Regions from separate parts of the Xanthomonas sp. NCPPB 3570 genome, predicted to be linked through region 1. Evidence: predicted binding sites of a transcription regulator. Region 1 holds the regulator's gene; each other region holds the start of a gene.
What was found. Region 1 encodes HrcA, which represses chaperone genes, less so after heat shock. Its sites were predicted from a motif close to TTNGCACTCNNNNNNNNNGAGTGCNAA; they were not measured.
Positions count from the first base shown of each region.

Region 2: rpoH (RNA polymerase sigma factor RpoH) is a predicted target of HrcA. The motif match lies at 1,806-1,832, and genes of this name have one in related genera.
Region 3: AC1PLR_RS19350 (co-chaperone GroES) is a predicted target of HrcA. The motif match lies at 2,668-2,694, and genes of this name have one in related genera.

Region 1 covers NZ_CM161513.1:2,731,947-2,742,350, forward strand. The annotation lists gene AC1PLR_RS11900 (ABC transporter transmembrane domain-containing protein) at 1-524, shown strand, start outside; gene AC1PLR_RS11905 (hypothetical protein) at 643-855, shown strand; gene AC1PLR_RS11910 (prephenate dehydrogenase) at 1,267-2,379, opposite strand; gene pdxY (pyridoxal kinase) at 2,376-3,296, opposite strand; gene dnaJ (molecular chaperone DnaJ) at 3,727-4,857, opposite strand; gene dnaK (molecular chaperone DnaK) at 5,016-6,941, opposite strand; gene grpE (nucleotide exchange factor GrpE) at 7,085-7,606, opposite strand; gene hrcA (heat-inducible transcriptional repressor HrcA) at 7,773-8,831, opposite strand; gene recN (DNA repair protein RecN) at 8,943-10,404, shown strand, end outside.
Region 2 covers NZ_CM161513.1:724,435-734,838, reverse strand. The annotation lists gene AC1PLR_RS03240 (NAD(P)/FAD-dependent oxidoreductase) at 1-127, shown strand, start outside; gene AC1PLR_RS03235 (trimeric intracellular cation channel family protein) at 186-803, shown strand; gene rpoH (RNA polymerase sigma factor RpoH) at 917-1,795, opposite strand; gene ung (uracil-DNA glycosylase) at 2,015-2,746, opposite strand; gene AC1PLR_RS03220 (response regulator) at 2,772-3,614, opposite strand; gene ftsX (permease-like cell division protein FtsX) at 3,622-4,566, opposite strand; gene ftsE (cell division ATP-binding protein FtsE) at 4,563-5,249, opposite strand; gene rhlB (ATP-dependent RNA helicase RhlB) at 5,323-7,080, opposite strand; gene trxA (thioredoxin TrxA) at 7,283-7,624, shown strand; gene rho (transcription termination factor Rho) at 7,866-9,665, shown strand; gene AC1PLR_RS03190 (COG4705 family protein) at 9,789-10,404, shown strand, end outside.
Region 3 covers NZ_CM161513.1:4,491,665-4,502,068, reverse strand. The annotation lists gene AC1PLR_RS19365 (protein-disulfide reductase DsbD family protein) at 1-225, opposite strand, end outside; gene cutA (divalent-cation tolerance protein CutA) at 230-562, opposite strand; gene AC1PLR_RS19355 (endonuclease) at 691-2,466, opposite strand; gene AC1PLR_RS19350 (co-chaperone GroES) at 2,744-3,031, shown strand; gene groL (chaperonin GroEL) at 3,179-4,825, shown strand; gene AC1PLR_RS19340 (RNA polymerase sigma factor) at 4,995-5,549, shown strand; gene AC1PLR_RS19335 (FecR family protein) at 5,546-6,589, shown strand; gene AC1PLR_RS19330 (TonB-dependent receptor) at 6,916-9,726, shown strand; gene AC1PLR_RS19325 (ComEC/Rec2 family competence protein) at 9,811-10,404, shown strand, end outside.

The sequences.
Region 1 (10,404 bases):
GCACGCTGGACCCGTCGCAACTGCGCGCAGCGATCGGACTGGTGCCGCAGCACCCGACCCTGTTCGCCGCCAGCGCCGCCGACAACATCCGCTACGGTCGGCTCGAGGCCAGCGAGGCCGAGGTCGAGGCCGCCGCGCGCGCGGCCGAAGCCGACGCGTTCCTGCGGCAACTGCCGGAGGGCTATGCCAGCGAACTGGGCGAACGCGGCGCGCGCCTGTCCGGCGGCCAGCAGCAGCGCATCGCCATCGCCCGCGCCCTGCTCAAGGACGCGCCGATCCTGCTGCTGGACGAGGCCACCAGCGCCCTGGACGCGCAGAGCGAACACGCCGTGCAGCAGGCGCTGGAGCGGCTGATGGCCGGACGCACCACCCTGGTGATCGCGCACCGCCTGGCCACCGTGCTGAAGGCCGACCGCATCGTGGTGATGGACCACGGCCGCATCGTCGCCCAGGGCACCCACGCCGAGCTGCTGGCGCAGGACGGGCTGTACGCCGAACTCGCTCGCCTGCAATTCATCGACTGAGCACGCCGCGCTAACGACAGCGGGACTACGGTCGGACCGCGTCTGCGCTGCGGCCGCGCGCTCGCGACCGCCGCTCCGGCGTCCCGCATTCGATGCAGCGTTCGACAGGAGGCTTCCGATGTCCTTTCGCCAATTGCCCGCCCTCGGTCCCGACGGCGAGGCGTATCTGATCACCGAATTCCAGGACGATGCGCCGCGCCAACAGCAGGCGCAGCACGACCCGCACGCCGACAGCGGACTGCGCTACGAACTGGCCGACGGCCGCAAGCTGATCCGCCGCGGCCAGCAGTTCGTCACCACCGGCGGCGAGTTGACCCTTACCGCAGTCTAGCGTCGCCGCCACGGTATGCCGCCGCGCCCTGTCATCGCCACTGGCGTTCGGGGCACTGGCGGCAAGCTGGTGAATTTTTCGCCACACGGCTTGACAGGCTTGCCCCGCAAGGCGCGCCGACAGTTATCCACATGTTTGCGCAGTGGCCATCCACATGCGCTGTGGATGAATTGCGGCAGGCGTTGGTGGTTCCCGTGCACGCGTCTGGCGAGTTGCACGGTCGCGGCTGAAGCCGCTCCTAGGACGGGTGTTGCGTGCTTTCGTAGGAGCGGCTTCAGCCGCGACGAGCGAAGCGGCATGCGTCCTCATGGCGCACCGCGTCGGGACTGAAGCCCCTCCCCACAGTGCCCCAGCCAACTCGCCGCAAGTTCTAGTGAGAGCGGCTTCAGCCCCGACGGCGTGCGATGCAATTCACCCCGCCAGCACCCGCCCGATCCCACTGGCATCGATCTCCGCCGCCGCGCCGCGCACCGCCCCCGTATCGCTGGCCGGATCGAAGCCGAGCCGGAAATGCAGCTCGCCCGCTTGCGTGCGCGAGGAATGGATCGAAGCGAGATTCACCCCATGGCGCTCGAACACGTGCAACAGCGCGCGCAGTGAACCGGCGCGGTCCTCCGGCAGATAGACGCTGAGGGTGGACTGCTCGGTCAGGTCGGCCAGCAGATAACCGACGCGCTCGTAGCTGTAGTTGCCCTGCGCGATCGCCGCCTCGCCCAAGGCCTGCCGGTTGGCGTCGAGGAACTCGGCGCGGAATTGCGCGCGCGCCGCATCGTCGCCGCGACCGACCTGGTCGCGCAGCCGCGACAGCTGCGCGATCAGCCCGTCCAGCACATCGCCCACATGCGGATTGCCGAACTGGATGTCTTCGTAGATGGCCGGATTCAGGGCCAGGATGCGCGCGATGATCGCGGTATCCAGCTCGAACGAGGCCGAGCGGTACGGCAGCAGGGCCTGCAACGGCCCCAGCGCCGGCGCATGTTCGCGCAGCACGCCGGCCTGGGCCAGGTGCGTGGCGTGGACCATGGCCTGCACCAGCGCCATCACCTGGTCGTGGTGCGCGGGCGTGGTGTGCACGCACTCGCCTTCCAGCGCGGCGCACATGGTGTGCAGCCAGGGCTGCCACTGCGCCACACGCGCCTCGCACACCACCAGCACGCGGCCCTTGAGCGTGGGCGACTTGGGCGGCGCGGTCATCGGATGCAGCCCGGCCACTTCCGCCTGCGAGGCCAACATCGCCGCCACCGGCGCGGCCTTGACCGAGGTGACGTCCAGCCAGAGCTGATCGCGCTCGCGGCCGCCGGCGCGCTGCACGTACTCGCCGATCAACGCCGGCGTGTGCCGGATCGGCGCGGAGAAGATCAGCACCTGCGCCTGCTGCAGCAGCGCCTCCGGCGCCAGCGACTGCGGGTCGGCCGGATCGTGGCCGATCACCTGCAACTGCATGCGCTCGCGGAAGAAGCGGCTCAGCCAGCGGCCATAGGCGCCGGCACTGCCGACGATGCCGACGACCGGGCGCAGGCTCACGCCAGGCGCTCGGCGACGAAGCGCAGCGGCGTGGCCAGCGCAGCCGGCGCCGCCGCCAGCACGTCCAGTTCTTCCACGTCCGCGGCCAGGGTTGCCTCCAGCGCCGCGTGCACGCCGGCGATGGCGCGGCCGATCGCCGCCTCGAAGCTGTCGCCGCGCAGCAGGAAGGCCACCAGCAGCGCCATCAACACATCGCCGGTACCGGCGACATCCACCGGCAGCAATGGCGAGCACCAGCGGTAGACCGCCTCGCGGCTCACCGCCAGCGTCACCAGTTGCCCGGCATCGCCGCCGACGCTGTGCGCAAGCACCCATTCCGGACCGCGCGCCAGCAGCACGCGCGCCGCGGCGATCGCGTCGTCCTGCGCCAGCGCCGGCATGCCGGTCAGGCGGCCGAGTTCGAACGCATTCGGCGTCACCAGCCACGCGTGCGGCAACAGGCGCTCGGCGAAGATCGCCTCCAGGCCCGGCTCCACGTAGGGACCGGTGTGCGTATCGCCGATCACCGGATCCAGGCAGTAGCGCAGCGTCGGGCACTGCGGTAGCGTGGCGTCGAGCCAGTCGGCAAAGGCGGCGCCATTGCCGACGCTGCCGAAATAGCCGGACACCAGCATGCGCGCACGCTGCGACAGGCCACGTTCGCTGGCGCCGAGCAGCAGATCGGCGAACCAGTCCGACGGCAGCACCTTGCCGCGCAGCGTGGCGTAGAACGGCGCATTGCTCAGCAAGGTGGTCGGGATCTCGGCCACGCGCAAGCCCAGCGCGCGCAACGGCGGCACCGCCGCACTGTTGCCGGCGTGGCCATAGACGAGTTGCGACTGCACGGAAATGACGTCGACCGGCACCGGGCCGTCGGGCCGCTGGCGGCGGCCATGGATGAGATGATGTTCGGTGGCGTTGTCGACGGAAGCGTTCATCGCCGTAGTGTAGCGCCGGTGCAAGGGCGCTCAGCGGCGCATGCATGCGCGGTGTTGCGGGCGCTTTCAGCAACAACGGCCTCAGCTGCGACGCTCCGACGAGAAAGCGTCGCGGCTGAAGCCGCTCCTACAACGAGGGCATGATGCGGGGAGAAACCCATGCGCAGCCAGCATCGAAACTCCCATTCTCCGCTGCGCTGAGCGCGCGAAACATTTCAATGTGGGAGGGGCTTCAGCCCCCAACGCTTTACCGTCAACGCGTCGGGGCTGAAGCCCCTCCCACAAAGAGCGCTGCAGTAGCCAGACACGCTCGAGAAATCTCGAATCCCAAATCCCGAATCCCAGTCTTCAACAGCCGCAGGCTGTCATCCCGAATCCCGAATCCCGAATCCCCGGCTTTTCAGCAGCCGAATGGCTGATCATCCCGGCCTCACGACGTCATCCGGTCCCAGAACCCCTTCACGCCATCGATGAAGGTCGCCGACTTCGGCGAATGCTTGCGCGCGTCCTCGCCGGTGAAGGTGGACTCGAACTGCTCCAGCAGCTTGCGCTGGTCGGCAGTGAGGTTGATCGGGGTCTCCACCACCACGCGGCAGTACAGGTCGCCTTCGCTGCGGCTGCGCACCGAGCGCACGCCCTTGCCGCGCAGGCGGAACAACTTGCCGGTCTGGGTCTCGGCCGGGATGCGGATCTCCGCCTCGCCGCCCAGGGTCGCCACGCGCACGGTGTCGCCCAGCGCCGCCTGCGAGATGCGGATCGGCACCTCGCAGTGCAGGTCGTCGCCGTCGCGCTGGAAGATCGGATGCTCGCGCACCCGCACTTCCACGTACAGATCGCCCGGCGGGGTACCGGCGGGACCGGCCTCGCCCTCGCCCGACAGGCGGATGCGATCGCCGTTGTCGACGCCGGCGGGAATCTTCACCGACAGCACCTTGGTCTCTTCCACACGCCCGGCGCCATGGCACTCGCCGCACGGGTTCTGCACGATCTGGCCGCGACCGGCGCAATGCGGGCAGGTCTGCTGCATGGCGAAGATGCCGCGCTGGATGCGCACCTGGCCGCGCCCGTGGCAGGTGCCGCAGGTCTCGACCTTGCCATCCGCCGAGCCGCTGCCGTGGCAGTGCGCGCATTCGCTCAGGGTCGGAATCTCGATGCGGCGCTCGATGCCGGCCACCGCTTCTTCCAGGTCCAGCTCCAGCACGTAGCCGATGTCGGCGCCGCGCCGCGGCGCACGCCCGCCACCGCCGGCGCCACCGAAGATGTTGCCGAAGATGTCGCCGAAGATATCGCCCATGTCCGGGCCGCCCGGACCGCCGCCCATCCCGCCCATGCCGTGCTCGAACGCGGCGTGGCCGTGCGCGTCGTACATGCGCCGGCGGTTGCCGTCGGAGAGCACCTCATAGGCTTCCTTGCATTCCTTGAACGCGGCCTCGGCGGCGTGGTCGCCGGGATTGCGGTCCGGGTGGTACTTCATCGCGCAACGGCGATAGGCCTTCTTCAGCTCGTCGTCGCTGGCGGTGCGGGCCACACCCAGCACTTCGTAATAGTCGCGTTTGCTCATAGGGCGGGGATTGGGGATTCGGGAGTCGGGATTCGTTCAATGCAAAAGCGGAGAGCCTCAGCTCTTCCGCTTTTACAAACTTGATGGACAGGGATGGGAGTGGGAACCAACAGGCCAAGGCCTTCGCGAATCCCCAATCCCAAATCCCCAATCCCGGCTTACTTCTTGTCGTCCTTGACCTCGGTGAACTCGGCGTCGACCACGTCGTCGGACGAGGCCGAGGAGGCATGCGCGCCGCCGGCGTTGCCGCCCGGCTGCTGCTCGCCCGCCGCCGCGGCCGCGTACAGCGACTGACCGGCCTCTTCCAGCGCCTTGGTCTTGGCCTCGATCTGGCCCTTGTCGTCGCCCTTCATCGCGGTTTCCAGATCCGCCAGCGCCGACTCGACCTTGCCGATCACGTCGCCGCCAACCTTGCTGCCGTGCTCGGTGATCGCGCTGCGGGTGGCGTGGATCAAGCCGTCGGCCTGGTTGCGCGCCTGCACCAGCTCGTGGAACTTCTTGTCTTCCTCGCGGTTGGCTTCCGCGTCGGCGACCATCCGCTGGATCTCGTCGTCCGACAGGCCGGAACCGGCCTTGATCTCGACCTTCTGTTCCTTGTTGGTCTTCTTGTCCTTGGCCGACACGTGCAGGATGCCGTTGGCGTCGATGTCGAAGGACACCTCCACCTGCGGCAGGCCGCGCGGCGCCGGCTCGATGCCGGACAGGTCGAACTTGGCCAGCGACTTGTTGAAGCGGGCCTGTTCGCGCTCGCCCTGCAGCACGTGCACGGTCACCGCCGACTGGTTGTCCTCGGCGGTGGAGAACACCTGCGAGGCCTTGGTCGGGATGGTGGTGTTCTTCTCGATGATCTTGGTGAACACGCCGCCCAGGGTCTCGATGCCCAGGCTCAGCGGGGTCACGTCGAGCAGCAGCACGTCCTTGACGTCGCCGGCCAGCACGCCGCCCTGGATCGCCGCGCCCAGCGCCACGGCTTCGTCGGGGTTGACGTCCTTGCGCGGCTCCTTGCCGAAGAACTCGGCCACCGCCTGCTGCACCTTCGGCATGCGGGTCTGGCCACCGACCAGGATCACCTCGGTGATGTCGCTGGCGCGCAGGCCGGCGTCGTTCAGCGCGGTGCGGCACGGGTCGATGGTGCGCTTGACCAGGTCTTCCACCAGCGCCTCGAGCTTGGCCCGGGTCAGCTTGATGTTGAGGTGCTTCGGGCCCGACGCGTCGGCGGTGACGTACGGCAGGTTGACTTCGGTCTGCTGCGAGGACGACAACTCGATCTTGGCGCGCTCGGCGGCGTCCTTCAGGCGCTGCAGCGCCAGCGGATCCTTGCGCAGGTCGATGCCCTGGTCCTTGTTGAACTCTTCCACCAGGTAGTCGATGACGCGCTTGTCGAAGTCTTCGCCGCCCAGGAAGGTGTCGCCGTTGGTGGCCAGCACTTCGAACTGCTTCTCGCCGTCGACGTTGGCGATCTCGATGATCGACACGTCGAAGGTGCCGCCGCCCAGGTCGTACACGGCGATCTTGCGGTCGCCGCCCTGGCCCTTGTCCAGGCCGTAGGCCAACGCCGCGGCGGTCGGCTCGTTGATGATGCGCTTGACGTCCAGGCCGGCGATGCGGCCGGCGTCCTTGGTCGCCTGGCGCTGGCTGTCGTTGAAGTACGCCGGCACGGTGATGACCGCCTCGGTGACGGTCTCGCCCAGGAACGCCTCGGCGGTCTTCTTCATCTTCTCCAGCACCTGCGCGGAGATTTCCTGCGAGGCCAGCTTGCGCCCGTCGGCGGTGGCCACCCAGGCGTCGCCGTTGTCGTGCTGGACGATGCTGTACGGCACCAGGCCGATGTCCTTCTGCACTTCGGCGTCGGTGAACTTGCGGCCGATCAGGCGCTTGACCGCATAGAAGGTGTTCTTGGGGTTGGTGACGGCCTGGCGCTTGGCCGAGGCGCCCACCAGGACTTCGCCGTCCTTGGTGTAGGCGACGATCGACGGCGTGGTGCGGTCACCCTCGGAATTCTCGATGACGCGGGCCTTGCCGCCGTCCATGATCGCCACGCACGAATTGGTCGTGCCCAGGTCGATGCCGATGATCTTGCCCATTGCAATGACTCCTGAAAGGTCGTGTAGCCGGCCAGTGCCGGGATCTGGTTCGGATATAGGGATGGCCGCGGGTCATTCAAGCCATCGCCGCAAATTAGCGTTCCACGGCCGCCGCGCCGGGTTCAGGCGCGGGCGGCCGGCGCTCAGTCGTGCTTGGCCACCACCACCAGGGCGGGCCGCAGCAGGCGGTCGTTGAGCAGGTAACCCTTCTGGAACACCTGGATCACGTGGCCCGGGGCGACGCCCTCGGCCTCGGCCTGGCTGATCGCCTGGTGATGCTCGGGGTTGAACGGCTCGCCGGTCGGGTCGAGCAGGGTCAGGCCGTTGTCGGCGGCGACCTTGAGCAATTGCTTGTAGGTCAGCTCCAGGCCGTCGCGCAGCGGGCTGGGCTCGCTGCCGGCGGCGCTCAGCCCCGCATCCAGACTGTCGAACACCGGCAACAGGTCGCCGAGCAGGCGCTCGTTGGCGAACTTGCGCGCCTGCTCCACGTCGCGGGCGATGCGCTTGCGCTGGTTCTCCAGGTCGGCCCGCTCGCGCAGGGCGTCGGCCTTGACCAGGGCCAGTTCGCTGCGCAGCGTCTCGATCTCCGCCTGTAGCGGATCGGTCGAGGGCTGCTGCGCCTCGGTCAGGTGTTCGGAATCGAATTCAGGGTGCTCTTGCGTCATGTCCGGGTCCCTGGCGGGGTACGTCCCGCCTTACCGGACCACCTATGTGGGCGGTGCGGGCGGATTCAAGTGAATCCGGGGATTCGGGAGTCGGGATTGGGGATTCGCCTGGTACGGCGGGACGGTCGGCTGGCGGAGGGCGCTGCGGGCGCCCCCTGCGCGTGGCTCAGCGGTCGCTGGGCGGGGATGGGTCCAGGCGGGCGCCGAGGACGTCGGCGGCGGTCTGGACCAGGGGGATGACCCGGTCGTAGTCCATGCGCTTGGGGCCGATCACGCCCAGCACGCCCAGCACCTGGCCGCCGGCCATGTATGGAGCGGTCACCAGCGACACGCTCTCCAGCGGCACCATGCCGGTCTCTTCGCCGATGAAGATGCGCACGCCCGGCGCGCGGATGGTGCGTTCGAGCAGTTGCAGGATCTCGCGCTTGCTGGCGAAGACTTCGAACAGCTCGCGCAGCCGCTCCAGGTCCGACAGGTCCTGCACGCCCATCAGCTTGGTCTGCCCGGCCAGCACCATGTCGTCGCCGGCCGGGGCCAGCGCCTGCTCGGCCAGTTCGACACTGTGCGCCAGCAACTGCTCCATCTCGTCGCGCGCGTGGCGCAGGTCGCGCAGCAGGCTGGCACGGATGTCGGCCAGGGCGCGCCCGGCGAAATGCCGGTTCAGATAGTTGGCCACCCGCTCCAGTTCGGCCGGCTCGTAGGCCTTGCGCGGCTCGATGACGCGGTTCTGCACCTCGTTGTCGGCGAACACCAGGATCGCCAGCACCCGCCGCGCGTCCAGCGGCACGAAATCGATGTGCCGGAACGCGAACTGCTCGCGCTTGGGCGCGCTGACCACGCCGACGAAGTGGGTCATGGCCGACAACAGTTCCGAAGCGCTGCCCAGCAATGCCTGGGTGCCGGCGGCATTGGCCATCTCCGCGCGCAGCCGCGCCACCTCGCCTTCGGCCGGCGGGCGCATCTGCACCAGGCTGTCGACGAACACCCGGTAGCCGGTGGCGGTGGGCACGCGTCCGGCCGAGGTGTGCGGCGAGCTGAGCAGCCCGGCGTCCTCCAGGTCGGCGAGGATGTTGCGGATCGTCGCCGGGCTCACGTCCAGCCCGGCATGCCGGGCCAGGGTCTGCGAGCCGACCGGCTCGCCGTCGCGGATATAGCGCGAGATCAGCGTGCGCAGCAGCTGCCGGGCACGCGGATCGAGGCTGGAATGGACCGGGGAGGCGCGCATGGAATCAACCCGTGAGACTGGTCCTTAGATAATGTCTGCACGCCGGCTTGGCAAGTCATTGGCCCACCTACCCGCGCATGCTAGCGTTGCGCGGCTCCGGATGCAGACCCCATGCTCAGACATCTCTCGATCAAGGATTTCGCCGTCGTACGCGGCACCGAACTGGAATTCGGCCCCGGCATGACCGTGGTGTCCGGCGAAACCGGCGCCGGCAAGTCGCTGATGGTGGACGCGCTCGGCTTCTTGTCCGGGCTGCGCGCCGACAGCGGCGTGGTCCGCCACGGCGCCGACCGCGCCGAGCTGTCGGCCGAGTTCGTGCCGCCCGCCCAGGCGCGTGCCTGGCTGCGCGAGAACGAACTGGACGACGACGAACACTGCCAGTTGCGCCGGGTGATCCGCGCCGACGGCGGCTCCCGCGCCTGGATCAACGGCCGTCCGGTGACCCTGTCGCAACTGGCCGAACTGGCCGGCCACCTGGTCGAGATCCATGGCCAGCACGAACACCAGGCCCTGCTCTCGCGCGGCAGCCAGCTCGGCCTGCTCGACGCCTACGCCCGCAACGAGGCCGAACGCGCCGCGGTGCGCGCCGCCGCCGCCCGCTGGCAGGGTCTGCTCAGCGAGCGCGAGACCCTGCTGGCGCAGGGCGACGTCAGCGACCGCATCGGCTTCCTGCAGCACCAGCTGGCCGAACTGCAGCGCGAGGACCTGGACCCGGCGGCGATCGCCGCCCTGGACGCCAACCATCGCCGCCAGGCCCACGCCGCCGCGCTGATCGGCGCCTGCGAGGGCGCGGCGCAGCGGCTCAACGGCGACGAGGCGCCGGCGGTGCTGGACCTGCTGCAGCAGACCCGCCACGAACTCGGCAAGGTCGGCGAGTACGACCCGCGCCTGGCCGAGGTGCAGGCGCTGATCGACAGCGCCGGCATCCAGCTGGAGGAAGCGCTGGCGCTGATCGACCGGGTCCGCGACGACCTGGATGCCGACCCGGCCCAGTTCGATGAGATGGAACGCAAGCTCGGCCGCCTGCACGACCTGGCGCGCAAGCACCGGATCGGGGTGGACGCGCTGGCCGGGCACCGCGACGCCCTGCTGGCCGAGGTGGAAAGCCTGCGCGGCGCCGGCGAGCGGCTGGACGTGCTCGACGCCGAGATCGCCCAGGCCACCCAGGCCTGGCGCGACGCCGCGGCCGCCCTGACCGCCACCCGCGACCGCGGTGCGCAGGCGCTCTCGCACGACACCACCGCGCTGATCGGCGAACTGGGCATGGGCGGCGGCCGCTTCCTGATCCAGCTCGAGCCGCACGAGACGGAGCGGCCGGACCCCGCCGGCGCCGAGCGCGTCGAGTTCCTGGTCGCCGCCAACGCCGGGCAGCCGCCGCGCGCCCTACGCAAGGTGGCTTCCGGCGGCGAACTGTCGCGCATCTCGCTGGCGATCGAGGTCGCCGCGCTGGGCCTGGATGCGGTGCCGACCATGGTTTTCGACGAAGTGGACTCGGGCATCGGCGGCGCCGTCGCCGACATCGTCGGCAAGAAGCTGCGCGCGCTCGGCGAGCAGCGCCAGGTGCTGTGCGTGA
Region 2 (10,404 bases), 2.0 Mb from region 1:
CGTGGTGGTGCTGCTCAACTGGGCCTGGGCGTACTGGAGCTACCAGCGTGCTGCGCGGATCATCCTCGGCGACCCGCCCGCAGCCGAGGCAACGCAGGCACAGGCCGCGCCACCCAAGGACAGGTGACACTGCAGGGCCGGGCTGCGATCCTAGCCGGCCTTTTTGCTGCAGCGCAGTGCCCGTCTTGGCGACCTTCCTGTTCCTGCTCGACCTGCTGGGCACCTTCGTGTTCGCGATCAGCGGCGCCACCGTCGGCGTGCGCCATCGCCTGGACCTGTTCGGCGTGCTGGTGCTGTCGTGCGCGGCCGCGGTCTCCGGCGGCATCGCCCGCGACGTGCTGATCGGCGCCACCCCGCCGGCAGCGCTGGCCGACGTGCGCTATCTCGGTGTCGCCTGCCTGGCCGGGCTGCTGGCCTTCTACCGCCACCACACGGTCGAGCGCCTGCGCAATCCGGTGCAGATCTTCGATGCGATGGGCCTGGCGCTGTTCGCGGTCTACGGCACCAGCAAGGCGCTGGCGTTCGGCCTGGGCCCGCTCAGCGCGACCCTGCTGGGCATGCTCAGCGGCATCGGCGGCGGCATCGTCCGCGACCTGCTGGTGGCGCGCACGCCGGTGGTGCTGCAGGCCGAGCTGTACGCGGTGGCGGCCCTGCTCGGCGGCGGCGTGGTCGCCGCAGCGCAGGTGCTGCACCTGCCGCAGCCCTGGGGCCTGGCAGTGGGCGCGGTGCTGTGCTTCGGCCTGCGCTTCATGGCGATCCGCTACGGCTGGCACCTGCCGGTGGCGCGGCCGCCGGAGTCGTAGCCGATCGCGTGCGCGCCGGCAGTCGCCGATCCCCGAGACAGCCCAGGCACAAACAGAAAAGGCCCGGCGATGCCGGGCCCTTTCGCGCGTTGCAAGCAATCGCCGCAGGCGACTCAGGCGACGAACAGCGCCTTCATCTTCTTCAGCGCGTTCGCCTCGATCTGGCGGATGCGCTCGGCCGACACGCCGTACTCGTCGGCCAGCTCCTGCAGGGTGATCTTGCTGTCGGCATCCAGCCAGCGGCGCTTGATGATGTCGCGCGAACGCGCATCCAGTTCCGCCAGGCCTTCGCGCAGCAGCTGCAGCTGGTTATCCTCGCTGTCGGCGCGCTCGTAGGCCTGCGAAGGATCTTCCTCGTTGGCCATCAGGTACGCGGCCGGCGACGGCGGCGCGTGGTCATCGTCCTCATCGGACGGCGCATCGAAGCCGATGTCGCGACCGGACAGGCGCGACTCCATCTCCATCACCTCGCGCTCGGACACGTTCAGGTCCTTGGCCACGGCGGTGACCTCGGCCGCGTTCATCCAGCCCAGGCGGGTCTTGGACTTGCGCAGGTTGAAGAACAGCTTGCGCTGCGCCTTGGTCGTGGCGACCTTGACGATGCGCCAGTTCTTCAGGATGTATTCGTGCATCTCGGCGCGGATCCAGTGCACCGCGAAGCTGACCAGGCGCACGCCCATGTCAGGGTCGAAGCGCTTGACCGCCTTCATCAGGCCGATGTTGCCTTCCTGGATCAGGTCGCCCAGCGGCAGACCGTAGCCGTTGTAGCCACGAGCCACGTGGACCACGAAACGCAGGTGGGAATGGACCAGTTCGCGGGCCGCATCCAGGTCTTCCTGGTCGCGGTACCGCACCGCCAGTGCGCGTTCCTCGTCGGACGTCAGCACCGGGATCTGATGCACGGCGCCGATGTAGGCATCCAGCGAACCGAGCGGACTGGGAATCGGGAGGTTGTTGGCAACCAAAGCGTTGGAAGTAAGAGTCTGGCTCATAGGGCTCATCTTAGCAGTCTACTAATTGGACTGCTGGGTACAGTAAAAAGTTCCTGTGTTCTGTTTATGCAACATATGAATCAGGAATGACACTGCAGCACAAGCCACTGAAACAATACGGAAGCATCGCGGCTTCCATCTTCTGACCACCAAACTACCATCCAGTTCGCGAAAACGACGTCCACATGCGGTGGACGCCGCGCCCTGTCCAACCGGGGTTCAGGCGCCGCGCAACGCCGCTTCCAGCTCCGCGCGCGGCGGCAGACTCCAGTCGATGGGGGCGGCGCCCCGGCGCTTCAAGTACTCGTTGGCCGCGGAGAAATGCTTGCAGCCGAGGAAGCCGCGGTGCGCCGACAGCGGCGAGGGGTGCGGGGCCTTCAGCACGCGGTGGCGGCGGGTATCGATGACCTTGCCCTTGGCCTGGGCATAGCTGCCCCAGAGTAGGAACACCAGGCCCTCGCGCTCGCGGTTGAGGGTCTCGACAACGTGGTCGGTGAAGCCCTCCCAACCCTTGCCCTGATGGGCGCCGGCGCGGCCCTCCTCTACCGTCAGCACCGCGTTGAGCAGCAGCACGCCGCGCTGCGCCCACGGCAGCAGGCAGCCGTGGTCCGGCCGGCGGATGCCCAGGTCGTCCTCGATCTCTTTATAGATGTTCAGCAGCGACGGCGGCACCGGCACCCCTGGCAGCACCGAGAAGCACAGCCCGTGCGCCTGGCCGTAGCCATGGTAGGGGTCCTGGCCGAGGATCACCACCTCCACCTTTTCGAACGGGGTGGCGTCGAAGGCGGCGAAGATCTGCCGCCCCGGCGGGAACACCCGCGCGCCGGCGGCCTTGCGCTGGCGCAGGAACGTGGCCAGTTCGCGCATCTCCGGGCGCAGCAACCAGTCGCCGACCTGCGCCTTCCATGACGGCTCCAGCTGGATCCGGCTTTCGTCTTCGTTGTTGCTCATCGTTTCCAGGTTCGGAACATCGGGGTCAAAAGCTCACGGCGATCTCGTCGAGCCGGGCCAGGCGCAACTGGAACAGCACCTTGGTGACCAGCAGGCGCTCTTCGATCGGCTTCTGCACCAGGTCGTTGGCACCGGCGCGCAGCAGCTCGGACTGGGTATGCGGGTTGCTGTCGCCGGTCATCACCAGCACCGGCATGCGCCGCTTGCCGTAGGCGAAGTCGACGCGGATGCGCTGGACCACATCCCGACCGTTGAGCTCGCCCTTCAAGGTGACGTCGGTCAGCACCAGGTCGATGCGGCGGGTGGTGCGACCCAGCGACTCGGCGGTGAGCAGCGCGAATGCGTCCTCGGCGCTGAGCACGTGCACCACGTGCAGTTGCTGGCGCTCGAGCATGCGCTTGGTCGCCTCGGCCACCACCCGGCTGTCCTCGACATAGAGCACGGTGGCGCCGGCCACCGGCTGCGGCTGCACGTAGCCGCGGATGAAGGTGGCCAACGCCTCGTGGCCGAGCGCCTTGTCGAAGTAGTCGGTGACGTACTCGGTGAAACGGCGCTCGACCAGGTGCTGCTGGGCGTCGCCGGAGACCACGATCACCGGCACATAGGCCTGGCCGGCGGCTTCGCGCACGCTGCGGGCCAGGGTCAGGCCGTCGCCGTCGGGCAGCCCCAGCGAGGTGGTGACCAGGTCGACCGGGCCGGCCTCCAGCGCCGCGCGCGCCTCGGCGATGCTGGCGCAGCCGACCACGGTCACGTCGGGCAGTTCGCGATGCAGCACGTCGGCGATCAGCTTGCGCACCAGCTTCGAGCCATCGACCACCATCACCCGGGGGGCGGCGCTGATCAGATGCTTGAGCTCATGCCCGGCCATGTGCGCCTCAGGTGTCGGTGGGCCGCGTCTGGCGCAGAAAGTGGCCGGTCACCAGCCAGGCGCCGAGCCAACCCAGCAGCAGGGTACCCAGCAGCACGAAGCCGGCGTGCAGCGCGTCCAGCCCGTGCAGCACGAAGTGGCTGCCGTAGCTGTCGGCCAGCGCCGCCAGCGGCTGGCCCAGGGCCATGCCGGAGGCGGCGAGCAGGCCCAGCGCCAGCACCCCGGCGCCGAAACCGTACCAGGCGCCCAGGTACAGGAACGGACGACGGATGAAGCCGTCGCTGGCGCCGAGCAACTGCAGCACGCCGATCTCCTCGCGCCGCGACTGGATGTCCAGGCGCACGGTGTTGCCGACCACCAGCACTGCACCGGCGCCGAGCAGCAGCGACAGCACCTGCACCAGGCGTTCGCCGAAATGCAGCCAGCCGTCCAGGCGCTTGCGCCACAGCGCGTCGTGCTGAACCAGGTCGGCCTGCGGCAGCGCGGTCAGCGCCGTCGCCAGCGGGGTGTCGTCGGCCGCGGCCGGGGTGACGATCAGCAGCGTCGGCAGCGGGTTGTCCTGCAGCGCGTCCAGCGCTTCGCCCAGGCCGGCGCTGTCGCGCAGTTCGGCCATGCCCTCGGCGGGGGTACGCAGCGTCACCGCGGCCACGTCGCCACGGCCGCGCAGGGTCTGCGCCAGCGCCTGCGCCGCGGCGGCGTCGACGTCGGTCTTCAGGAACACGTTGATGTCGCGCGACTGCTGCACGCTGCCGGCGAACTGCTTGAGGTTGTCCAGGGCGATCGACAGACCCAGCGGCAGGGTCAGCGCCAGCGCCATCACCGCCATGGTCAGCAGCGTCGCCCACGGCTTGCGCATGGCGCGGCCGAGGCTGTAGACGATGCTGTGCAGGTGGTGATCCCACCACACGCCCAGCCGCGAGGGCGCCGCGGCGCCGGCGTTGCGCGCGCTCATTCGGCCAGGTCCTGCGGCGAGATGTCGTCGATCAGGCGGCCGTGGTCCAGGATCAGCACGCGCTTGCGCATCTGCTTGAGCAGGGCCAGGTCGTGGCTGACCACCAGCACGCTGGTGCCGCGGGCCGGCAGTTCGGCGAACAACTGCATGATTTCCGCGGCCAGGGTCGGGTCGAGATTGCCGGTGGGTTCGTCGGCGACCAGCAGCCGCGGTTCGCCGACCATCGCCCGGGCGATGCCGACGCGCTGCTGCTCGCCGGCCGACAGCTGCGAGGGCAGCGCCTTCTCGCGGTGGCCCAGGCCCATGCGCTCGAGGACCGAGCGCACGCGCTTGCCGATCTCGGCGCGACGGGTGCCGCGCAGGATCAGCGGCAGCGCGACGTTCTCGGCGATGCTGCGGTCGGTGAGCAGACGGTGGTCCTGGTAGACCGCGCCGACCTCACGCCGGTGCAGCGGCACGCGGCGGCCGCGCACCTTCAGCAGGTTGCGCTCGCCGAACAGCACGGCGCCGCGCGAGGGCCGCTCGCTCAGGTGGATCAGCTTGAGCAGGGTGCTCTTGCCGGCACCGGAATGGCCGGTGACGAACAGCATCTCGCCCTCCTCGACCTCGAAGCTGACGTCCACCAGCGCCGCGTGGCCGCCGGCGTACTGTTTGCTGACATTGTCGAACCGCAGAACGCTCATCCGGCGATTATGCCGGAGCGGCTGGGGTGTTCGTCCACCGCGCGCGTCGCGCGCGGCGGACGGCCGGTCCGGCTCAGGAGCTGGACACCAGCGAGCGCAGCTTGCGGCCCAGGCGGGTCAGGAACGAATCGTTCTTCGCCGCCGCACCACGCTCGGCCTGGCGCGCAGCCTTGACCGGGGTGGCCACGACCTGCACCGGCTTGGCCGGGGCCGCGGTCGCCGGCGCGGCGCTGCCGTTGCCGGCCGGTGCACCCTCGGCACCTTCCAGCGGGCGCCCGCCGCGACGGCGACGGCGCTTGCGCGGCGGACGCTCGCCCTCGACCGCGGGCGCTGCGCCCTCGGCCGGCGCAGCACGCGGCGGCTTGGGAGCAGGCGCCGGCGCCGCTACGGCCGGCGCAGTGCCGTCGGCCGCAGCGGCGGTGGCATCGGCCGGACGCGGCGTGCGCGGACGCCGCGGCTTGCCGTCGGCGCTGCGCGACTCGCCACGGCCGCCCGGGCCGCTGCGACCGCCGCCGGGCTTGCCGCGACCGCCGCCGCGACGCTGCTCGTCGGCCTCGCGCTGTGCGCGGGCCTCGCGGAAGATCTCGCCGATGCTCTCGTCACCCTCGGCCTCGGCGGCCTCGCCCTCCACCGGCGCGCGCGGGGTGCGCGGCAGCGCCACCAGCAGCTCGGCGGTGACCGGCTCGACCGGGATCTTCTGTTCGATGTAGGCCTCGATGTCCGGCAGGCTCATCGCGTAGCGCTCGCAGGCGAAGCTGATCGCGTCGCCCTCCTCGCCCAGCCGCGCGGTGCGGCCGATGCGGTGCACGTAGTCCTCGGCGTCGAACGGCAGGTCGTAGTTGTAGACGTACTTGACCCCGTCGATGTGCAGGCCGCGCGCGGCCACGTCGGTGGCCACCAGGATCTCCAGCTGGCCCTTCTGGAAGCGGTTGAGCAGGGTCTCGCGCTTCTTCTGCGGCACGTCGCCGGACAGCACGCCGACCCGGTAGCCGTTGCGCTCCAGCGAACGCGCCACGCGCTCGACGAAGGCCTTGGTGTTGACGAACACCATGGTCCGCGCGCCCTCGCTGCGCGAGAGCAGGCCCAGCAGCAGGGTCAGCTTCTCCTCGTCGGAGGGGAAGTAGATGCGCTGGCGCACGCGCGCGGCGGTGATGCTCTCGGTCTCGACCACGAGCTTTTCCGGCTCGTTCATGTGCTCGTAGGCCAGCTCCAGCACGCGGTGGCTGAGGGTGGCCGAGAACAGCAGGGTCTGGCGGGTGCCGCGCTCGGGCATGCGCCGCAGCAGGAAGCGGATGTCCTTGATGAAGCCCAGGTCGAACATGCGGTCGGCTTCGTCGAGCACGCAAATCTCGCAGGCGTGCAGCGACACCACCTTGTGCTGCTTGACGTAGTCGATCAGCCGGCCGGGGGTGGCGATGATCACGTCCACGCCCTGCTGCAACAGTTCGCGCTGCTTGTCGTAGTCCACGCCGCCGTAGACCAGGGCGAAGCGCAGGCCCAGTTCGGAGCCGAACTTGACCGCGTCCTTGTGGATCTGGATCGCCAGTTCGCGGGTCGGGGCCAGGATCAGCGCGCGCGGATCCTCCGGCTTGCGGTCGGCCAGCGCCGGACGGCTGAGCAGGCGGTTCATCACCGCCACCAGGAACGCCAGGGTCTTGCCGGTGCCGGTCTGGGCCTGGCCGGCCACGTCGCGGCCCGGAAGGGCCACCGGCAGGGTCAGCGCCTGGATCGGGGTGCAGCGGGTGAAGCCGGCGCTTTCGAGGCCTGCGAGCAGCGCAGGATGCAGGTCGAACGCGGAAAAAGTCACATCGGTCAGCGGTTTGTCGCTCATCATTCCATCTTCGTGAGGCCACCCCGCCCGAAGCGTAAGGTCGCGGCTTGCATCGGTCCCGGCAGCGTCGCACACTGGCGTCTTCCATGCCGGGTCGCGCGACAGGGGGAATCCCTTGAGATCGCCGCGCAATGCCCCAGTTTACCGCAATGCGGCGGCCACCCGGTCCGGCCAGTCGCATTGGCCCAGGAGAACCCCCAAAGTGAGCGACAAGGTCCTTTACGTCGGCGACGCCGATTTCGATGCCACGGTGCTGCAGTCCGACGAGCCGGTCCTGGTGGACTTCTGGGCCGAGTGGTGCGGCCCGTGCAAGATGATCGCGCCGGTGCTGGATGACCTCGCCGACGCCTACGACGGCCGCCTCAAGGTCGCCAAGGTCAACGTGGACGAGAACCGCGCCACCGCGATCAAGTACCACGTCCGCTCGATCCCGATGCTGCTGCTGTTCAAGAACGGCCAGATCCAGGCCACCCAGATCGGCGCAGTCGGCAAGGGCCAGCTGACCCAGATGATCGACAAGACCCTGGGCAGCAGCGCCGCCTGACGCCCGCTGCCGGCACCGCTCCGCAACCGGAGCGGCGCCGCGGCAGTCCCGCCGGCGCTGCATCGCCGGCGGCTGAATCGCCCGCAAACGCCTGCTTGCCGTGCCTGCGTGGCGGTGATAGTGTCGATGCATCCGGTGGCATTCGCACACCGCACCCCCTCTGGAAGATTCTCTCCCAGACCTCCTCCCAACCCCGTATGCCCCCACGCTGGGCGCTCGCACTCTTAGCGAGGAACACCACTTGTCCGATCACACCATGTCCGAACCCGGGAGCGCCGACGCCCCCGCCGAGAAGCGCGTGCGCAAGCCGCGCGTCAGCAAGGCCGCGAGCGGCGCAGAAGGCGCCGCCGAGCACGGCGCGCCGGCACAGCCGACCCTGCCGCTGAATCCCGCGCCCGCGCCTGCGCCCGTCCAGACCGAGGCGCCGCGCGCCGCGGCCCCGGAGTCGGCCCCAGCCCCGGCCGCCAGCGGCGGCCAGAACCACGGCGGCGGCGACGCGCCGGCCCATCAGGGCGGCGGCCAGGCGTCCGAAGGCGGCGAGCCGCGCGAAGGCCGTGAGCCGCGCGACGGCGGCAACAACAACCGCTTCAACAATCAGAACCAGAACAACCAGAACAACCAGCAGGGCAACCGCCGCGATCGCTTCCGCAATCGCCGCGACCGCGACCGCAACCAGCGCGGCGGCGACCGCTTCCAGGACAACGGCCTGCCCAGCGACAACGGCGGCAACGAGCCGTTCGTGCCGCGCCCGCACGCCAGCGTGCCGGAAGGCTTCCCGATCTACTCGCTGAGCGATCTGAAGAAGATGCCGGCGCAGAAGCTGCTGGACATCGCCGAGCAGCTCAACATCCAGGACGGCGTGGCCCGCGCGCGCAAGCAGGACGTGATCTTCGCCCTGCTGAAGGTGCTGACCCGCCACGGCGAAGGCGTCGCCGCCGACGGCGTGCTGGAAATCCTGCCGGACGGCTTCGGCTTCCTGCGTGCGGCCGAGGCCAGCTACCTGGCCGGTCCGGACGACACCTACATCTCGCCCAGCCAGATCCGCCGCTTCAACCTGCGTACCGGCGACCACCTGTCCGGCCGCATCCGCTTCCCGAAGGACGGCGAGCGCTACTTCGCGCTGTCGATCGTCGACACCATCAACGGCGAGCCGCTGGAAGCGAGCAAGAACAAGGTCCTGTTCGAGAACCTGACCGCGCTGTTCCCGCGCAAGCGCTTCACCCTGGAGCGCGGCAACGGTTCCTCGGAAGACATCTCCGGCCGCATCCTCGATCTGATGGCGCCGCAGGGCAAGGGTCAGCGCGCGCTGATCGTGTCGCCGCCCAAGGCCGGCAAGACCATGCTGATGCAGCAGGTGGCCACGGCGATCACCACCAACCACCCGGACGTGCACCTGATCGTGCTGCTGATCGACGAGCGCCCGGAAGAAGTGACCGAAATGCAGCGCACCGTGCGCGGCGAGGTCATCTCCTCGACCTTCGACGAGCCGGCCGCGCGCCACGTGCAGGTCGCCGAAATGGTGATCGAACGCGCCAAGCGCCTGGTCGAACACAAGAAGGACGTGGTGATCCTGCTCGACTCGATCACCCGCCTGGCCCGCGCCTACAACAACGTGGTGCCGTCCTCCGGCAAGGTGCTCAGCGGCGGCGTTGACGCCAACGCCCTGCACCGCCCGAAGCGCTTCTTCGGCGCGGCGCGCAACGTCGAGGAAGGCGGCTCGCTGACCATCATCGCCACCGCGCTGGTCGAGACCGGCAGCAAGATGGACGAGGTGATCTACGAAGAGTTCAAGGGCACCGGCAACAGCGAAGTGCACCTGAACCGCCGTATCGCCGAGAAGCGCGTGTACCCGGCCATCGACATCAACCGCTCCGGCACCCGTCGCGAAGACCTGCTGATCGAGCCGGAACTGCTGCAGAAGATCTGGATCCTGCGCAAGCTGCTGCATCCGATGGACGAGATCGCGGCGATGGAATTCCTGCTGGACAAGATGAAGAACACCAAGTCCAACGACGAGTTCTTCGGTTCGATGAAGCGCTGAGTCCAGCGCCGGTTCGACCGCAACGCCCCGCTTCGGCGGGGCGTTCGCGTTTGTGGCCATCGGTCATGCCCGGTGACGTGCCGATACAGGGTCCGACGGTCTTTCGACGTGGGCGCGGGTGAGATGGGCGGCATTCGCCCCGCCGCGTCCGCCGCCATGCACACCACTGCCACGACCGCCGTCAGCAAGGTCGCCCCGGTCACTCTCGGCTTCTGGGTGATGAAGATCTGCGCCACCACCCTCGGCGAGACCGGCGGCGACCTGCTGTCGATGACCCTGGATGTCGGCTATGCGCTGAGCAGCGTGCTGCTGCTGGCGGTCTTCCTGGTCTCGCTGTGGGCGCAGCTGCGCGCGCGGCGGTTCCAGCCGTGGCGGTACTGGTGGGTGATCCTGACCACCAGCACCGCCGGCACCACGCTGTCGGACTACATGGACCGCAGCCTGGGCCTGGGCTACGCGCAGGGCGCGCTGCTGCTGGTGAGCCTGCTGGTCGTGGTACTGGCGACGTGGTGGCTGTGCGAACGCAGCCTGTCGGTCGAGCGCATCGGCAGTGGCCGCGCCGAGGTCTTCTACTGGCTGGCGATCCTGGTCTCCAACACCCTGGGCACCGCGCTGGGCGATTACCTGGCCGACAGCTCGGGGCTGGGCTTCGCCGGCGGCGCGCTGCTGATCGCGGCGCTGCTGGCGGCGATCGCGCTGGCTTATGCCTTCACACGCATCTCGCGCACGGCGCTGTTCT
Region 3 (10,404 bases), 1.8 Mb from region 1:
GTTGGGCCTGAAGCCGCCGATCACCTTCACCGCGATGCGGTGCCGGTACAGGTAGTAGCCCTTGGCGATGTCCCAGTGCAGCGCGATGCGGCCGCGTTCGGGCGCCTGCGCGCTGAGCGCGAAGGCCTGGTCCACCGGCAGCAAGTCCTTTTCGCTGATCGCCAGGGCGGGGAAGGCGGCCACGGCCAGCAGGCACAGGGCGGCGAGGCGGTGCAGCAGGGTCATCGGCTTACGGTTCCTCACGGGTTTCGGCATGCACCCATTGCAGGTAGGCCGGCAGGCCGCCGGTCACCTCGAGTTCGACCAGTTCGGGGACCTCGTAGGGGTGCAACGCGCACAGCCGCTGCCGCAGGGCGGGCAGGCGGTCGGCGGCGGTCTTGATCAGCAGCAGCACTTCCTCGCCCTGTTCCACCTCGCCTTGCCAGCGGTAGGTGGACTGCACGCCGGGCAGGCGGCTGACGCAGGCGGCCAGGCGCTCGTCGACCAGCGCCTGGGCGACCCGCGCGGCGCTGGCCGGGTCGGGGCAGGTGCTGAGCAGCAAGCGGAGGGCGGGCGCGGACATGCGGCCGACAGTATAGGGATGCCGGCCGCGCTTTGGCGGCGCCCGTGGGGAAAGCCGGCGCCGCTCGGAATCCCCAATCCCGAATCCCGAATCCCGCCCGCTGCAAATGCAGCGGGCGAGACAACGGCTCAGTTGACCAACTGGCAACTGGCGGGCTTGGCGGAAGTGAACAGCGACGAGGTCGCCCACTCCGGGTGGTCGATGAACGGGTTGCGGTTGCCCTGGAAGCTGTAGATCACCTCGTTGCGGGCGCGCTCGGCGTCGTCCGGCGGGTCCTGCTGGCTCCACGCGATCAGCGTCGACAGCAGGCCCATGTAGGCCGGCGAGGACGAGGTCTTGACGATCTTGCTGCGGTCGTCGGTCAGCTCCAGGTCCGGCTCGGACTGCCCGGTCTTGGCGTCGACCCCGCCTTCATAGCGGATCGCCATGTACATCACCGCACGCGCCATGTCGCCCTTGCGGTGGTCCCACACCTCGAAGGTGCCGCTGTTGCCGTCCGGGGTACGCACCCAGTTGGAGTTGCCCGGGTAGCGGCCGCTGCCGCCGCCGAAGCCGGCGTTGGCCTCGGTGGCGCGCTCGCCGCAGTTGCTGTCGCACTTGGCGTAGGGCTTGTTGCCGCGGTCGGCGTTCCAGGTGGCGTCGGTCAGGTACAGCATGTGGGTGTCGGTGTACGGCGCGTAGGGCAGGCCCTTGTTGCCGGTGGCGGTGCCGAAGCCCAGCGAGTTCGGCCAGCTGTGCTCGCGGTTGTACTTCAGGCCGCTGCCGCTGCCGGCGCGATCGGTGCCCTTGGCGTAGCTGCGGTTGCGGTAGGCGTCGAGGACGCGCTGGCTGTTGTTGGGATCCTCGTCGGCGATCTCCAGGATGGCCCAGGTATCGGTGCCGGAGCTGCTGCTGTACGGATAGACGGTGTGGCCCTTGATCGTCTCGTGCAGCGAGCAGCGCAGCTGGCTGGGGCTGGAGGTGTTGACGTGCGAATAGTAGGTGCCGGCGCCGCTGCCGCCGCCCGAGCCGCTGGCCACGGTGAAGGCGACGCTGCGATCCTGCGCCGGATGCGCGCCGTCGGCATCGCTCACGCGTGCGGCGACGATGCTCAGGGTGCAGCTCTCGCCGGCCTTCAGCGCGGTGTTGGTGGACAGCGCGAACTGGGTGCCGCTGCTGGGGTAGGTCAGCGCCACGCTGCCGGACTGCTGGCAGCTCAGGCCGAACGCGCCGCTGGCAAGGCTCACCGCCTCGCTGAAGGTCACCGCCAGGTCGCCGGCGGCGGGGAAGTCGGTGGCGCCCTGGGTCGGGGTGGTGGCGGTCACCGTCGGCGCGGCATTGCTGCCGCCGCCGCCAGCGAAGGTCTGGCCGTTGTTGCAGGCACCGAAGGTGCTGGTGGCGCTGTCGCTCCAGCTGAAATCGGCCGCGGCGCTGCCGTTGCCGCGCAGCTGCAGCGAGGTGCCGGCCGGGGTGCTGTTGCTCTCGCTGACCGGCAGGTTCTGGCTGGTCATGCCCGCGGCGGGGCCGCCGCCGCCGGTGATGGCGCCCTCGTAGCTGAGGAACTGCACCACTTGGCCGTTGCCGTCGACGAGCGCCAGGCCGTCGTTGGGCCCGTTCTGGATGCCGTTGCTGGCATAGCTGACGGTGGCGATGCGTACCTGCCCGCCGCAGCTGACCAGGTTGCCGGCCGGCACCGCGCTGTTGGCGTAGACGGTGGCCGAGCCGGGGTTGCTGCCGTTGTACAGGTAGACGCGGTAGCCGCTCAGGCTCTCCCCGGCGGTGGCGACGATCTCCACGCCTTCGCCGGTGTCGCCGGCGGCGGTGGCATCGTCGTAATGCAATTCGTTGATGAACACGGCGGCCTGGGCCGGCCCGGCAAGGGCGAGCAGGCAGGCCAGCGGCAGCGCAACGGCGGATGGCTTCATCGACAACTCCTTTTGGTGATGGATCCCCCCTGGGTCCGCCCAGCCTAGCCCGACTCTGTGACACTGTGACAGGATTCGGTCACTGCTTGGCATGCAACGCACGTCTTCGGCAAAAAATTTTTGCCCCTGGCCCTTGAAAGCCCCCGCCACGGCACTACATCAGGCGCATCCCGGCCTTACCGGGTTTTTTCGCGAGCGTTGCTGGCAGTCGTCATGTGCGAGTGCTAACATCGCCGGCCTTTCCTAGACCAATCAATCACTTAAGAGGTCTCACTCAATGAGCATCAAGCCGCTTCACGACCGCGTCGTAGTCAAGCCGATCGAAGCCGACGAAATCTCCGCCGGCGGCATCGTGATCCCGGATTCGGCCAAGGAAAAGTCCACCAAGGGTGAAGTCGTGGCCGTCGGCGCCGGCAAGCCGCTGGACAACGGCAGCGTACGCGCCCCGGCGCTGAAGGTCGGCGACAAGGTCATCTACGGCCAGTACGCCGGTTCCAGCTACAAGGCCGAAGGCGTCGAGTACAAGGTGCTGCGCGAAGACGACGTGCTGGCGATCGTCGGCTAACAGCGCCGCCGATCGCGGGAATCGGGAATGGTGAATCGGGAATCGGCAAGGCGCCTTCGTCGCCCGCGATTTCCATCCCGTCCCGACCGCCCGCTCTTGATCTGCCTATTCCCTGTTCTCCATTCCCTATTCCCGAGGTAACTCAACATGGCTGCCAAAGATATCCGTTTCGGTGAAGACGCCCGTTCGCGCATGGTGCGCGGCGTCAACATCCTCGCCAATGCCGTCAAGGCCACCCTGGGCCCGAAGGGCCGCAACGTCGTGCTCGAGAAGAGCTTCGGCGCCCCGACCATCACCAAGGACGGCGTCTCCGTCGCCAAGGAAATCGAACTGGCCGACAAGTTCGAGAACATGGGCGCGCAGATGGTGAAGGAAGTCGCGTCCAAGACCTCCGACAACGCCGGCGACGGCACCACCACCGCCACCGTGCTGGCGCAGGCGCTGATCCGCGAAGGTTCCAAGGCGGTCGCCGCCGGCATGAACCCGATGGACCTCAAGCGCGGCATCGACAAGGCCGTCGTGGCCGCCGTGGCCGAGCTGAAGAAGATCAGCAAGCCCACCGCCGACGACAAGGCCATCGCCCAGGTCGGCACCATCTCCGCCAACTCCGACGAGTCGATCGGCAACATCATCGCCGACGCGATGAAGAAGGTCGGCAAGGAAGGCGTGATCACGGTCGAGGAAGGCTCGGGCCTGGAGAACGAGCTGGACGTGGTCGAGGGCATGCAGTTCGACCGCGGCTACCTGTCGCCGTACTTCATCAACAACCAGCAGAGCCAGCAGGCCGACCTGGACGACCCGTTCGTGCTGCTGCACGACAAGAAGATCTCCAACGTGCGTGACCTGCTGCCGGTGCTGGAAGGCGTGGCCAAGGCCGGCAAGCCGCTGCTGATCGTCGCCGAGGAAGTGGAAGGCGAGGCGCTGGCGACCCTGGTGGTCAACACCATCCGTGGCATCGTCAAGGTCGTGGCGGTCAAGGCTCCGGGCTTCGGCGACCGTCGCAAGGCGATGCTGGAAGACATGGCCGTGCTGACCGGCGGCACCGTGATCTCCGAGGAAGTGGGCCTGGCGCTGGAGAAGGCGACCATCAAGGACCTGGGCCGCGCCAAGAAGGTGCAGGTCTCCAAGGAGAACACCACCATCATCGACGGCGCCGGCGACACCTCGGCGATCGAGTCGCGCATCAAGCAGATCAAGGCGCAGATCGAAGAGACTTCTTCGGACTACGACCGCGAGAAGCTGCAGGAGCGCGTGGCCAAGCTGGCCGGCGGCGTGGCGGTGATCAAGGTCGGTGCCTCCACCGAGATCGAGATGAAGGAAAAGAAGGCGCGCGTCGAAGACGCCCTGCACGCGACCCGTGCGGCGGTGGAAGAAGGCGTGGTCCCGGGCGGCGGCGTGGCGCTGGTGCGCGCGCTGAGCGCGATCGGCGAGCTGAAGGGCGCCAATGAAGATCAGACCCACGGCATCCAGATCGCGCTGCGCGCGATGGAAGCGCCGCTGCGCGAGATCGTCACCAACGCCGGCGAAGAGCCGTCCGTGATCCTCAACAAGGTCAAGGAAGGCAGCGGCAACTTCGGCTACAACGCCGCCAACGGCGAGTTCGGCGACATGGTCGAGTTCGGCATCCTGGATCCGACCAAGGTGACCCGTTCGGCGCTGCAGAACGCCGCCTCGATCGCCGGCCTGATGATCACCACCGAAGCGATGGTGGCCGAGGCCCCGAAGAAGGAAGAGCCGGCCGCTCCGGGCGGCATGGGCGGCGGCATGGGCGGCATGGGCGGCATGGATTTCTGATCCAGCCGGCCTCGGCCGACCCGTTCCACGCAGTCGAAAGGAGCCCCGCAGCGATGCGGGGCTCTTTTTTTGTGCCGGCGGCATGGCGGCCTGCCGCACCGCGTGACGGTCATCGTGGTGGAACCCCGATGCGCTATAAGCTGCGCTCGCCCAGCCTCTGCGAGCGGTCATGGTCGCCCCGGTCTGCCAACTCGATCCGCATCGGCTGGACCAGCACCGGCCGGCCTTGCAGCGCTTCCTGTTCCGCCGTACCGGCGACTGGTCGCTGGCCGAGGACCTGGTGCAGGAGACCCTCCTGCGCGTGGTCGTGTACGCGCGCGACCACGCGGTCACCGACCTGGCCGCGCTGGCCCGCGCGATCGCGCTGAACCTGCTCAACGACCACCTGCGCCGCCGCCAGCGCCAGCGTACCGAGCCGATCGACGACGAGGTGCCCAGCCCGGCGCCGGGCGTGGAGGAAGCGGCGATGCAGCGGCAACGCGTGGAGGCCTTTGCCCGCGCGCTGCAGGGCATGCCGCCGCTGCGCCGCGAGGTGTTCGTGCGCAGCCGCCTGCGCGGGCAGAGCTACCGCGAGATCGGCGAGGCGCTGGGGCTGAGCGAGGCGGCGGTGGAGAAGCACGTCAGCCGCGGCCTGCGCTGGCTGCAGGAAACGGTGGCGCGCGGCGACGCGGTGCCGCCACCTGCCACCACGCCGCGCCGACGTGGCCCGGAGGACGCGGCATGAGGCCGGACAGTAACACCGCCGACGACGCGGTGCAGGACGCCGCGGCCGACTGGGTGGCGCGCGCGCTGGCTACGACGGGCGGCGATCCGCCCGGGCTGGCAGCTTGGCTGGCTGCCGATCCGGCGCATCGCGCTGCCTTCGATGCGCTGTGGGTGCTGGCCCACGATGCGGCGCTGCTGGAGGCGCTGGCCGCCTACCACGTGCAGGCCGAGGCGCCAGCGCAGGCGACCGGGGTGGCTGCCGTTGCCGTCCACGAGTCGGCCGCGTCCGCCGTCGCCGGAGCCGTCGCGCCGACAAGCGGCGCACGACGTCCGCGCCGCGACTGGCGGTCGCTGGCGGCGGCGCTGGCCGCCGGCCTGGCGATGCTGGCCGTGCTGCTGTGGCCGCGGCTGCGCCCGGATCCGGCACCGATCGTGGCCACGACCGCGCCCGGACAGACCCAGGTGCTGCGCCTGGACGATGGCAGCGTGCTTACCCTCAACGGTGCCAGCCGGGTTCGGGTGCAACTACGCGCGCAGCGGCGCGAGGTGGCGCTGGAGCGCGGCGAAGTGTTCTTCGATGTCGCCCACGATCCGCAGCGCCCGTTCCAGGTGGATCTGGGCCCGGCGCGGGTACGGGTGCTGGGCACCGTCTTCAACCTGGCGCGCGATGGCGCCACCAGCGAACTGTCGGTGTATTCGGGGCGGGTGGAGATCGACAACGGCGCCGCGCACCAGGTGCTGGCGGCCGGCATGCGCATCGACACGGCCGGCACCGGCCTGGGCGCGCTGGCGCGCTTCGATCCGCAGGCCGGCGACTGGCGCGAGGGTTGGCTGCAGACTGCTGGCATTCCGCTGGCGCGGCTGATCGAGCGACTCAATCGGCGCTCGCCGCAGCCAATCGTGCTCGCCGATCCGGCGCTGGGTGCGCTGCAGGTGTCCGGACGCTTCCGCCTGGACCGGCCGGAGCAGACCCTCATGCACCTGGCGCAGCTGTATCCGCTGCAACTGCAGCGGCGCGCCGACGGCATCCGCGTGGAACGCGCCGCCGCGCCACAGTAGTCGCCGTCGCCGTCGCGGCGTTGCGTGCGCGGGCAGGCGCGACGTGCCGGGTCTGGCTGCCGTCGCCGGCAGTGTCAGGGCAACGCGATGGTGCACGCGACGGTGGAGTGGCCGGCGGGCGCCATCGCGCATCAGTGATCGCGCTGGAGCGAACGGCCGCGCGACGACGCGCGGCGCCTGTCCACGCGGCCGGTTCGCCGGCCAAGCGACCGTGAGGTGCTGCGACGCGTCACAAAAAATTCATGCAATCCCCTGTCGGGATCGGCGCGTTGCGGCGTCTTTGTCCTTTGCCACGCCACGTTGGCGACCCGACGACGACCTTGCTCATGCCGCCCCGCCGCTCCTTCCGTTGTGCCATCCGTTCTCCGCGCGCCACCGCGCTGGCCGCTGCCCTGGCCGCGCTGGTGGCGCTGCCCGCCATCGCACCGTCGGCCGCCGCCGCGACGCCGGCCGCCGCGACCCTGCCGCCCGGCGATCTCGGCGCCACCCTGGCCGCGTTCTCGCGCGCCACCGGCCTGCAGGTGATCGCCGATCCGGCGCTGTTGCGCGACAAGCGCAGCCCCGGCGGCAGCGTCGCCGGCGATCCACGGCAGGCGCTGAGCGGCCTGCTGCGAGGCACCGATCTGGGCTTCCGCCTGGACGGCGACACGGTGATCGTGCACGCGGCTGCAGTGCCCGCCACCAGCGCGACCGCCTCCCCGGCTGCCGCCGGTGCCATCGACCTGGACCGGATCGTGGTGACCGGCACCGCCACCCAGGGACCGAAATTCCTCGCCCCGTACGCGATTTCCACGGTCAGCGCAGAGACGATCGCCGGACAGGCGCCGCGCAGCATGGTCGACATGCTGCGCTCGGTGCCCGGTGTCACCGTGGAGAATTCCGGTGGCGAAGCCGGCGGCGAGAACGTGGTGATCCGCGGCCTGCCGTGGTCCGGCTTCCGCCTGCTCGACGTGCTCGAAGACGGCCTGCCGCTGTTCGAGTCCAACTATGAGCGCCAGTTGCAGATCGACGAGGTGTACCGGCTGGACCTGGGCACCCAGGATGCGGAGATCGTGCGCGGCGGCACCGCGCCGATCTACAGCAACAACGCCTCCGGCGGCGTGCTCAACTTCATCACCAACCACGGCACCGACACCGCCAAGGGCGCGGTCAAGCTGACCGGCGGGGCCAACGCGCTGGCGCGCATGGATGCCACCGCGTCCGGGCCGGTGCAGGGCAACGACAATCTGCTCTATGCCATCAGCGGCTTCTACCGGCAGAGCGACGGCCTGCGCGATCCGGGCTTCGGCAACGGCAACCAGGGTGGGCAGATCAAGGTCGGCGGCACCTACAAGTTCGATTTCGGCAAGTTCTTCGCCGACTTCAAATACCTCAACGACCGCGGCGTGTTCTACAGCGCGATCCCGCTGGCCGATCCGCGCAACGGCGATTCGCTGGCCGACCTGATCGACCCGTCCACCGGCACGCTCGTCAGCGACAGCTTCCGCAACGTGCGTATCCGCACGCTGGACGGCAACGGCGGCAACCGCGTGGAGACGCGCGACCTGGCCGATGGCGTGCATCCGGTCACCCGCACCCTGACCGTGGGCGGCGACACCGAGTTCGCCAACGGCTGGCGGCTCAGCGACAAGGCGCGCTACGTCGATGGCGACGTGGGCTTCAACGCGCTGTTCAACGGGTCTCCGGTGGACGCGGCCAGCGTGCTCAGCAGCCGCCTGGCCGCCGCGCGCGCCGCGTTCCCGGGCACCGCCTCGCTGCGCTACGTGCTGGCCGGCACCAACACCCCATTCGATCCGGCCTCCACCGCCGGCCTGACCATGATCAACACCTGGTCGAGCACGCAGACCCACTACAGCGACTTCGTCAACGACCTGCGCCTGGGACGGCTGTTCGAGATGTCCGGCGGCAGCAGCCACGACGTGTCGCTGGGCCTGAGCTTCAGCCACTTCACCTTGCGCCAGCAGCAGATCGGCAATGCGCTGCTGACCGACGTCAAGAGCAATCCCGACGCGCTCGACATCCAGGCCCTGAACGCGGCCGGGCAGGTGCTCGGCAACGTCACCGAGAACGGCTTCACCAGCTACGGCAGCGGCGACCTGATCGGCGACAGCCACGGGACCGCGACGGCGTTGTACGCGGCCGACACCTGGAAGCTCAACGATGCGCTGGAAGTGGATGCCGGCCTGCGCCGGGTGTGGCGCCGCGAAGAGGGCAACCGCGGCGTGATCGGCACCCAGACCATCGCCACGAGCGGTCCGCTGGCCGCGCGCACCGTCACCGGCCTGGTCGGCAGCGTGCCCTACAGCAAGGACATGGCCGGCACCTCGTGGACGCTGGGCGCCTCGTACAAGCTCGCCGACCCGGTCAATGTCTTCGCGCGCTATACCGAGAGCTTCAGTTTCCCGCGGCTGAGCGAGCAATGGGGCAACGTGGTCAACGGCGTCGGCGGGCGCATGCCCGACGGCAGCGCCACGCCGGTGACCCCGATCCGCCAGGCCGAGCTCGGCGTGAAGTACGCCACGCGGCCGCTGGAACTGGTGCTGATCGGCTTCTACAGCGATTTCAGGAAACTCAATTCGAGCACCTATGTCGCCAACGCCAACGGCCTGCTGGTCAACGTGCCGCTGCTGATCGACACGCGTACCAAGGGCGTGGAGTTCGAAGGCACGTGGCGGCCGCTGGGCGGGTTCGAGCTGACCGGCTCGGTGACCCTGCAGGATCCGCGCATCAGCGGTGCCGACACCTTCAGCGGCCTGTCCGGTGCCGCGCTGGTCGACAACGAGATTCCGCGCGTGCCCAAGTACAGCTGGTCGCTGCAACCGAGCTACCGCTTCCAGGTCGGCGGGGTGGATGCGCGCGCCTACGCCACCTGGTTCGGCATCGGCCGGCGCTTCCAGGACTTCACCAACGCCAGCGTGCTGCCGGCCTATCGCACCCTGGACCTGGGACTGCATCTGCAGCTCGACGCCAACCTCAGCGCGCAACTGCTGTGCACCAACGTCACCGATGCGCACGGTCTCACCGAAGGCAATGCGCGCGCGCCGGGCGTGTCCGGCGACCTGGTGCAGGCGGACGCGACCGTGGGCCGGCCGATCTTCGGCCGCAGCTACGTCGCCTCGCTGCAATGGGCGTGGTGACACGCGCCCTGAGTCGCACGTGGGTCGCCGCCAGCGCGCGGCGATGCCACGTGCGCATGTTTCGTTGATCGCCAGGATTCTTCGATGACGCTTCCGCATTTCACCCGCCGTCGCTTCCTCGGCGGCCTCGGCACGGCGCTCGCCGCCGGCATGCTGCCGCTCCCCGGCTGGGCGCAGCGCGCCGCCGCCACGCCTTCCGCCTCGGTCGATCGCATCCGCGAACCGCTCAGCGGCTGGATCCCGGGCATGCTCGACATCCACCACATCGGGACCGGCCGCGGCAACGCCACCCTGATCGTCTGCCCCGACGGCACCGCGATGATGATCGACGCCGGTGCCATCGACGGCCTGGACAAATACCTGATCGACGAGCTGCCCAACGCCAGCCGGCGTGCGGGCGAGTGGGTCGGCCGCTACGCGCGCCGGCATCTGGCGCAGGCGGGGCGACACGAACTCGACGAGTTCATCCTGACCCACTTCCACCGCGACCATATGGGCGAATGCCTGCCGGACACGCCGCTGGCGCCGGGTGGGCACTACGCCCTGACCGGCGTGACCGACGTGGCGCAACTATTGCCGATCCGCCGCTACCTGGACCGCGGCTACCCGGACTATGCGTTTCCGCAAGCGCTGGAGGATCCCAACCAGCGCAACTACCGCGCCTTCATCCAGCACGAG